Cohaesibacter gelatinilyticus: one gene and its partner. The protein of the gene in region 2 interacts with the protein of the main gene of each other region in a pairwise test. Links are inferred from orthologs where the notes say so. Each region holds a gene or a part of one and is shown on either strand. Other genes may lie near its edges.

What was found. Proteins that work in one complex are often made in the same cells at the same time.
Region 1: the proteins of gyrB (region 2) and gyrA interact in binary tests that used the Escherichia coli proteins (3 or more experiments, as listed by UniProt). The link is inferred for Cohaesibacter gelatinilyticus from one-to-one orthologs.

The regions. Positions count from the first base shown.
Region 1 is NZ_OBEL01000001.1:1,239,303-1,244,129, forward strand. The notes cover bases 472-3,822. They hold gyrA (DNA gyrase subunit A), read left to right. Parts: upstream 472-835; coding sequence 836-3,622; downstream 3,623-3,822. Other genes in these bases: CRO57_RS05520 (MarC family protein), read right to left, coding at 472-636; CRO57_RS05530 (PepSY-associated TM helix domain-containing protein), read right to left, coding at 3,692-3,822. Outside these bases: more of CRO57_RS05520, read right to left, coding at 1-471; more of CRO57_RS05530, read right to left, coding at 3,823-4,827. UniProt on the Escherichia coli protein: A type II topoisomerase that negatively supercoils closed circular double-stranded (ds) DNA in an ATP-dependent manner to maintain chromosomes in an underwound state.
Region 2 is NZ_OBEL01000003.1:352,315-356,807, forward strand. The notes cover bases 755-3,771. They hold gyrB (DNA topoisomerase (ATP-hydrolyzing) subunit B), read right to left. Parts: upstream 3,468-3,771; coding sequence 1,041-3,467; downstream 755-1,040. Other genes in these bases: CRO57_RS15520 (cupin domain-containing protein), read right to left, coding at 755-969; CRO57_RS15530 (c-type cytochrome), read right to left, coding at 3,628-3,771. In the rest of the region: more of CRO57_RS15520, read right to left, coding at 544-754; more of CRO57_RS15530, read right to left, coding at 3,772-4,038; DNA replication/repair protein RecF, read right to left, coding at 4,035-4,493. UniProt on the Escherichia coli protein: DNA gyrase negatively supercoils closed circular double-stranded DNA in an ATP-dependent manner to maintain chromosomes in an underwound state.

The sequences.
Region 1 (4,827 bases), on a different replicon or contig from region 2:
CTAACTGGCAATAATCGCCTGAATACCATCGGCAATGAACTGAACCGAGAGGGCGGACAGCAGAACGCCGAGTAAGCGTGTCAGCACATTGCGTCCGCTTTCGCCAAGCAAACGCTCGACCGGGCTTGCAAGTAGGAACATCAGCATCACAAGTATCAGTACGAACAGAATAACCGCCAGGACCGAACCCTGATCCACCCAGCCAGAAGATTGAGAAACCAAAAGAAGCACGGCAGAAATTGCGCCCGGACCGGCAATCAGCGGAATGGCAAGCGGAAAGACCGCAATATTGTGGATCTCATCATCGGTGAGAGCCTTCTGTGCTGACTTGGATTTGCGCTCCTTGCGCTTCTCGAACACCATCTCAAACGCAATGACAAAGAGAAGCAATCCACCGGCAATGCGAAACGCTCCAAGCGAGATGCCGAGAACAGACAGGATTGCCTGACCAATCAGAGCAAAAGCAATCAGGATAACCGCAGCAGTCAAAACGGCGCGAACTGCAATTTTCATCCTCTCCTGCTTGCTGGCACCAGATGTGATAGCAAGAAAAATAGGGGCGAGGCCCAACGGATCGATGGTGACGAACAAGGTCACGAATGCATTGAGCATCAAATCGAGGGGCAAACTGGCCATTTTCCACCTGTAGTTTGTGAATATTGCGTCTTATGAGGATAGTCGTTTTTGAAATGAGACGAAAGGCTTATAAGTTGGTGATGTCGGGCACAAGCCCCACCACATATTTTGCTAACAGGAGTATGACGGTAAACTTTGCTGATCAGTCTTGAATCGGATATACAGACGTATCTTTTTGCTTAGGATTCGAGACGCTCCTTTGACAGACAATAACCAAACAACGACAGGGGGCGATATCGCCACCGATATCAAGCCCATTTCCATCACGGAAGAGATGAAACGTAGCTATCTCGATTACGCCATGAGCGTGATCGTCAGCCGCGCTTTGCCAGATGTTCGAGATGGCCTGAAACCAGTGCACCGCCGCATTCTCTATTCAATGCATGAGAATGGGTATGAGTGGAACAAGCCCTACCGCAAATCCGCGCGTGTAGTCGGTGACGTGATGGGTAAATATCACCCGCACGGTGATAGCGCCATTTATGATGCTTTGGTGCGTATGACGCAGGATTTTTCCTTGCGTCTACCTCTGATAGATGGCCAGGGAAACTTCGGCTCCGTTGATGGCGATAGCGCTGCTGCCATGCGTTATACGGAATGTCGTCTGGAGAAGGTCACGACAACCATTCTTGGTGATCTGGACAAAGATACCGTCGATTTCGCAGCCAACTACGACAATTCCGAACGTGAACCTACCGTCCTGCCATCCCGCTTCCCAAACCTTTTGGTGAATGGTGCGGGCGGTATTGCCGTTGGTATGGCCACCAATATACCACCCCATAATCTGGGTGAAGTGATTGATGCATCTATCGCGCTTATCGATAATCCTGCTCTATCTCCAGAAGAACTGATGGAAATCGTGCCGGGGCCAGACTTCCCGACCGGCGGTCTCATCTTGGGGCGTTCCGGTATTCGTAGCGCTTACAATACCGGCCGTGGTTCGGTCATGATGCGCGGCAAAGTCGATGTCGAAGAAATCCGTAAGGATCGCAACGCATTGATCATCACCGAAATTCCATATCAAGTGAACAAGGCTTCCATGATCGAGAAGATCGCGGAAGCCGTGCGTGACAAGCGTATCGAAGGCATTTCCGACATTCGCGATGAATCTGATCGTCAGGGCATGCGCGTTGTGGTCGAGTTGAAGCGGGATGCAGTGCCTGATGTGGTTCTGAATCAGCTTTATCGTTTCTCACAGCTGCAAACTTCCTTCGGCACCAATATGGTGGCGCTGAATGGTGGAAAGCCAGAACTGATGAATCTGCGCGACGTTCTGTACGCCTTCAACGCATTCCGCGAAGAAGTCGTCAGTCGCCGTACCAAGTTCCTGCTGAACAAGGCACGTGAGCGCGCTCACGTCTTGGTTGGCTTGGCCATTGCTGTTGCCAATATTGATGAAGTGATCGCTACAATCCGTAAGGCCCCAGATCCGGCAACTGCTCGTGCAGAGTTGATGGAACGTCGCTGGCCTGCTCGCGATGTTGAAGCTCTGATCCAGCTGATCGATGATCCACGTCACAAACTTAACGAAGACGGCACCTATTATCTGTCTGAAGAACAGGCCCGCGCTATTCTCGATCTGCGTCTGCAGCGTCTGACTGCTCTTGGTCGTGACGAAGTGGGTGATGAGCTGAATGCCCTTGGTGAGAAGATCAAGGATTATCTCGATATCCTGCGCTCTCGTGAGCGGATCTATTCCATCGTCAAGGAAGAGATGCTGGAGCTGAAAGAAGAATTCGCGACACCACGCCGGACAGAAATCGTCGAAGGTGGTGCTGATTTTGATGATGAAGATCTGATTCAGCGTGAAGATATGGTCGTGACCGTATCTCATGCCGGTTATATCAAGCGTGTACCTCTTTCCACCTATCGTGCTCAGCGTCGTGGTGGTAAGGGCCGCTCTGGTATGGCGACCAAGGATGAGGATTTTGTCACACGGCTGTTTGTGGGCAACACCCACACGCCAGTACTCTTCTTCTCCTCTCGTGGTATTGCATACAAGATGAAGGTTTGGCGCCTGCCACTCTCTGCTCCAACAGGTAAGGGCAAGGCCCTGATCAACTTGCTGCCTCTACAGCAGGGCGAACGTATCACTTCCATCCTGCCACTACCGGAAGATGAGGAGAGCTGGGAAACCCTGGATCTGGTTTTTGCGACCATCTCCGGTTCGGTTCGCCGCAACAAGCTGTCCGACTTCAAGCTCGTCAACCGCAATGGCAAGATCGCCATGAAGTTCGAAGAAGGTTCCGAAGACGGCATCGTCGGTGTAGAAACATGCGATACCAATAGCGATGTGATGTTGACCACGGCCAAAGGCCAATGCATTCGTTTCCCGGTTGACGATGTGCGCGTCTTCCAGAGCCGTGGCTCTACCGGTGTGCGTGGCATCAAGTTGGAAGAGGATGACAAAGTCATCTCGATGGCCATCGTCAAGCATTTCAATGCAACCCCAGATGAGCGTACGGAATATCTGCGTCGCTCCAACGCGTTGCGCCGTGCTTTGAATGGCGAGGAAGCCAATGGTGATGTGACACCAGAAGTACCTGCAACATCTCTCTCTGATGAGCGCTATGTCGAAATGGAGCTGTCCGAGCAGTTTGTGCTGACGCTTTCGGAAAATGGCTTTGGCAAGCGGACCTCCTGTTACGAATATCGCACTTCAGGTCGTGGTGGTAAGGGTATTGCGGCGATGACGGTGAATAACCGGAATGGTCGCCTGATTGCCAGCTTCCCGGCAGAAGAAAGTGACCAGATTATGCTTGTGACCGACGGTGGTCAGCTTATCCGCTGCCCAATCGATGGCATCCGCATCGCTGGTCGTTCTACACAAGGTGTGACTGTCTTCAAAACCCGTGAAGATGAAAAGGTCGTCTCTGTAGAGCGCATTTCGGAAGATGATTCCGAGGAAAACGGCGATGAGAACGGAGATTCTGAGGGTAACACCTCAGAAGACAATGCTCCGGAAGGTGGCACCGAGCAGGAATAAGTTAAACTGCATTCCTGAATAATGAGATTGGAAAAGGGCCGTATATCGGCCCTTTTCTTGTTTGAAGTCTTACGAGAAGGCTTTCTTCAAGGCTGGAATGCGGGTCACGATCAATAGATCAACCGCAATCACGGCCAACAATGTCAGGCCACCCAGCGGGAATGCCATGGATATGAAAAGGGCGACCAGAAATGCACCTTTCCAAAGCGGCATATCTTGCGGCAATGGTGGAGCAACCAATCTACCTGCACCAGTAGGGCGACGTTTCCACCACATCACAATGCCGGAGATACAGGTGAAGAGTATCATGCTGAGCAGCACAAGATTGAGAATAAAGTTCCAGGTGCCAGCCATTCCTTTATGTAGACCGATTCCCCAGGCCATGGTCTTGGCCAGTAGCGGGTAATCACCATAGCGAATATCGGCCAGAACGTTGCCGCTATACTGATCAAGATGAAGAGTGCGATCCTTTTCTGGCGACACGCTATCCTCATTCCGACCATCAACCGAGACGGTATAAACGCCTTTTTCTCCACGTGGCAAAGTCACTTTATACTGACCTACAAAGCCGTTGGCTGCCGCCCATTGAACCACACTGTCCAATGCGACAGGTTTTGGCACCCCTGGTGCGCCTTCTGTCGTGCCAGAAATCGGCATGGGTGTCAGCTCCAGTCCCCACGGAACTTCATCCAACGGTCCGTGGTTCAAAGATGCATGCGTCATATCTGATGACCACAGTTTTGCTTTGCGCTCTACCGGGAAGGAGGACCATGGCTGTACAAATTTGCCACCCCAGACTCCGGCCCAGGCCAGCCCTGACAACACAAAGAGTAGCAAGAATAGAGAGATCCAAGTACCGAGGACACCATGCCAACTTTTCCAGGCTGCACGTCCTTTTGCAGCCAGTTCCGGAACGAAGGATCGCCAACCCATCTTGGATAGCCAAAGATAGAGCCCGGTTACGATCAACAAAATAGTCATGGAACTAGCAGCTTCCACCATCCAGTCACCGAAGTCGCCGATCAACAGCTCTCCGTGAATGTCATTGGTAATCGCATAGAGGGTCTGTGTCTTGTCGATCACATTCAACACATCACCATTGTAAGGATCAACGGCGACGTTCATTACTGCTTTTCCTTGTTTTATGGCAAAAAAGGCAGGGCGATTAGCGGCTTCTGGCGCCACATAACGGTCCAGTTTGCCGT
Region 2 (4,493 bases):
TGGAGTATCATGCGGCTTACCCGTCACCATTGAGCGGCGGCAAGCAATTGGCCTCTGACGTCACAAGAAAACTTTGAAGTTCCTCAATCGGCCTTCGGCAAACCGGTCTTCAAACCGGATGAAATGAAACACGTTTAAAGCGTGTGGTTGATGGTTAAATCAACAAGTGGAAAAGGATTCGAACCTTCGACCGACAGAACCTGAATCTGTTGCTCTACCCATTGAGCTATCCATGGTGCAAAATGTGGGAATCGAACCCACCCCTTCGGAGAAACACCCCGACGTTCGCCGCGAACTCATTGTGCATCCCGAGCGAGTTGACACATCCATACATAGAAAAGCAGGGCCGACTATGTGGGCGGAGGCGAAAACTCCTGCCGTTGATGCCGTCATCGTCGTGATCGGGAGAGCTGAGATACGCTCATGAGAAAAAAGCTGCAACAGAAAAACCGCAACCATTAGTTAAGTTGATCTTAATGTTGCAAAAACATCACAATCATGGAGGGGGGATTAAGTGCCGGATAGCCTTGGCTTGGAAGCTGTTCAAGCCTTTGGAGACCAGTCACGTGGAGCCATCTCAAACCCCTCAAAGACAAAGCCTGGTGCAACTGTGCAGCTGACAAGTGTCCAAATGCCAAGGCTTTGTGCAGATTGCCAATCACCTTTGGGAACAATGACTTGCGGGCGTTCATTGGCGATTATATCGGAACCGAGAACATGATGTGTCATGCTTTTCCCATCAGAGGAAAGGCAAAGCTCAAGAGGTGACCCTGCATGCCAGAACCAAATTTCCGTGGCATCAACTTTGTGCCAGTGGGATCGATCACCTTTTTCCAACAGGTAATAGATGGCGGTTGAATAACCACGCCCTTGCGGTCCGTCATGATCGCGAAAGGTTTCGACATAATAGCCGCCTTCGGGGTGTGGTTGCATGTTCAATGCTGTAATAATTTCTTCGGCACTGGTCATGAGAGATTCAATATGGTTTGCGGAAAATCTGGAAATGAAAAAGGCCAGATTTGCATCTGGCCCAATTCCCGTTAGATATCGAGGTTTGCCACATTCAAGGCATTGTCCTGAATGAAAGCCCGGCGCGGTTCAACGTCGTCGCCCATCAGCTTGGCGAAAATATCATCCGCGTCATCCGCTTCCTGAACCTTGACTTGCAACAGAGTGCGCACTTCCGGATCCAGCGTGGTTTCCCAAAGTTGCTCGGCATTCATCTCGCCCAGCCCCTTGTAGCGCTGCATGGAAATACCCTTGCGACCCAAGGCATAAACCTCATTGAGCAAGGAAATTGGTCCGTGAATTGAATATTCCTTCTCACGGCGGCGCATCAATGTGCCTTCTCCAAAGCTTCCCGAAAGATCGGCAGCCAGCTGATTCAGCTTGATGGCATCGGCAGATTGCAACAGGGCAGGATCCAGAATGGCAACTTCACGCACACCACGCACTTCGCGCTCGAACAAATAACCGCCATCATCCTGAATGCTTCCGGACCAACCGCGCTCTGTCTCTTCCGCTACCCAATCAAGACGCTGAGCAACTTCATTAAGGGCAATATTCTGCTTGGCTGCATCGTCAGTCAATGTTGGGTCTAGCAGTCCGGAAATGGCAGCTTGTTCAACGACGCTGCGATTATAACGCGAATGCAGACCATCCAGAATGGAGCCGAAATTGCGGGCTTCATCCAGCAAACCACGCAAATCAGGACCAGCACGTTCAACGCCAACACCAGAAATCAGAACGGCCTCATCAAGACCGGCATCGATCAGATAATCCTGAAAGGCGCGCTCATCCTTCAGATATTGTTCGGACTGCCCACGCTTGACCTTGTAGAGCGGAGGCTGAGCAATATAAAGATGGCCGGCCTCTACCAGCTCCGGCATTTGACGGAAGAAGAAGGTCAGCAACAGGGTACGGATATGAGCGCCATCTACGTCAGCATCCGTCATGATGATGATTTTGTGATAGCGCAGTTTTTCCTGCTTGAATTCTTCCTTGCCAATACCAGTACCAAGAGCGGTAATCAGCGTACCGATCTCTTGCGAAGACAGCATCTTGTCAAAGCGTGCACGCTCGACATTGAGAATTTTACCACGAAGCGGCAGGATTGCCTGATTGGAGCGAGAGCGTCCCTGTTTTGCAGAGCCACCAGCGGAATCACCCTCCACCAGGAACAATTCTGATTTGGCAGGATCGCGTTCCTGACAATCGGCCAGCTTCCCGGGAAGGGAAGCGATATCCAACGCACCCTTCCGGCGGGTTAATTCACGCGCTTTACGGGCCGCATCACGAGCGGCGGCGGCTTCCACCACCTTGGAGACAATCATCTTGCCTTCAGATGGATTCTCTTCCAGCCACTCCTTCAAGGCAGCATTGATCAAATTCTCGACAACCGGACGAACTTCACTCGAGACCAGTTTATCCTTGGTCTGAGAGGAGAATTTCGGGTCAGGTACTTTAACGGACAGCACACAAGTCAGGCCTTCACGGCAATCATCACCGGTCGGATTGACCTTCTCACGTTTCAAAAGACCCGAGCTTTCTGCATAACCGGTGATCTGACGGGTCAGAGCGGCACGGAAACCGGCCAAGTGGGTGCCGCCATCACGCTGCGGAATGTTGTTGGTAAAGCACAGCACATTTTCATGATAGCTGTCATTCCACCAAAGTGCGGCTTCTACGGTGATGCCGTCTTTCTCAGCTGTCACAGACAGGGGTGCTTCAATCAAAGGTTTCTTGGCACGATCAAGCCAGGTCACAAAAGCTTCCAGACCGCCCTCGTAATACATTTCCTCGACGACAGGGTCTGTACTGCGATTGTCGGTCAGCAGGATACGTGCGCCGGAATTGAGGAAGGCCAGTTCGCGCAGGCGATGCTCAAGGGTTGCGAATTTGAACTCGATATGAGTGAAGGTCTCATCGCTTGGATAGAAGGTAACTTCCGTCCCCTTCTTGCCATTTGCAGGGCCGACAACCTTCAATGGGCTGACAGCTTCACCATGAGAAAACTCGATCTCATGCTCCTGATCGTTGCGCCAGATACGCAAGATGAGCTTGGTTGAGAGAGCATTCACCACCGAGACGCCTACGCCATGCAGACCACCGGAAACCTTGTAGCTGTTGGAGTCGAACTTGCCGCCAGCATGAAGCTGGGTCATGATCACTTCCGCAGCGGAAATTCCCTCTTCCGGATGCAGGTCAGTCGGAATACCACGACCGTTATCGGTTACGGTCACGGAACCGTCAGCATTGAGTGTAACAGTCACCAGATCGGCATGACCAGCCAAGGCCTCATCGATGGCATTGTCCACCACTTCATAGACCATGTGATGCAGGCCAGAGCCGTCATCAGTATCGCCAATATACATGCCGGGGCGCTTGCGCACCGCATCCAGGCCTTTGAGAACTTTAATGGAGTCTGCGCCATATTCAGCGCCGGAATTCTGTTCAGTCTCGCTCATGCGAATCAGTCATCCTCGGATAAAGGGGTAACCCTTCACTTATACGTGGTTTCGCGTCTCGATCAACCAATGGGAGGCTGTGAAATCAACCCTTTGCGGGCAATTGTGGAGAGAGAAGCCCCAAAGCCATATTTGCGAGCATTTTATTGCACAATAGAGTTTATTTTATGCCTGCTTTTCGCTGCAAATACCGAATATAGGCTGTGATCATGGCCAGATCAGTCTGGCTGATTCCCTCAATTGCCGGCATGTCGCCATAATCCCAATGATGCGCTGTGACACCTTGCAAGGCAGCAAGCGCAAAAGCCTGATCGCTATGGTGGGATGGCCTGTATATCTCGTGCACCAAGGGCGGGCCGAAACTTGAGCCACGCGCTTCAATGCCATGGCATTGAATACAGGCACCGTTATAGAGACGCAGGCCGTCTGATCGGATTTTATCAGTATCCAGCGAAAAGGCATTGCCATGCAAAGGACCGTCATTTTCGCCTTCTTTTCCAGATTGAAGAGCCAGCAGTGCCGCAATGACAATGAGTATAGCAAACATCATCAATTTTTGCGGCTTCATCATCTGTCGCCTTCCTCGCTCAAAACTGGTGTCAGTTGGCCATTGTCGACAATGAAACGCTGAGCGCGTTCTCCCAACGGGGCAAATACAGGATCATCGGTACCTGTCACCCAGGCCTGACAACCAAGACGGTCGAGAATATCGAAGAGTGCCAGCCGCCGCGTTTCATCCAGATGGGCGGCAACTTCGTCCAGCAGAACAATCGGGCTTTTCTGATTGCGTTTGGCCACTAGATGCGCATGGGCCAAAACGATACCCAGCAACAAAGCTTTTTGCTCGCCGGTCGAGCATTTGGCCGCCGGCATCTCTTTGCCAACATGATTGACCGCAAGGTCCGAGCGGTGAGGACCTTCCAGGGTACGCCCCGCAGCACGGTCCCGTCCACGCATCTGCACCAATTGTTCGCGATAGGTTTCCTCGCATTCAATGGCCGGCATGAGAAAGGCTTTTTCTTCCAA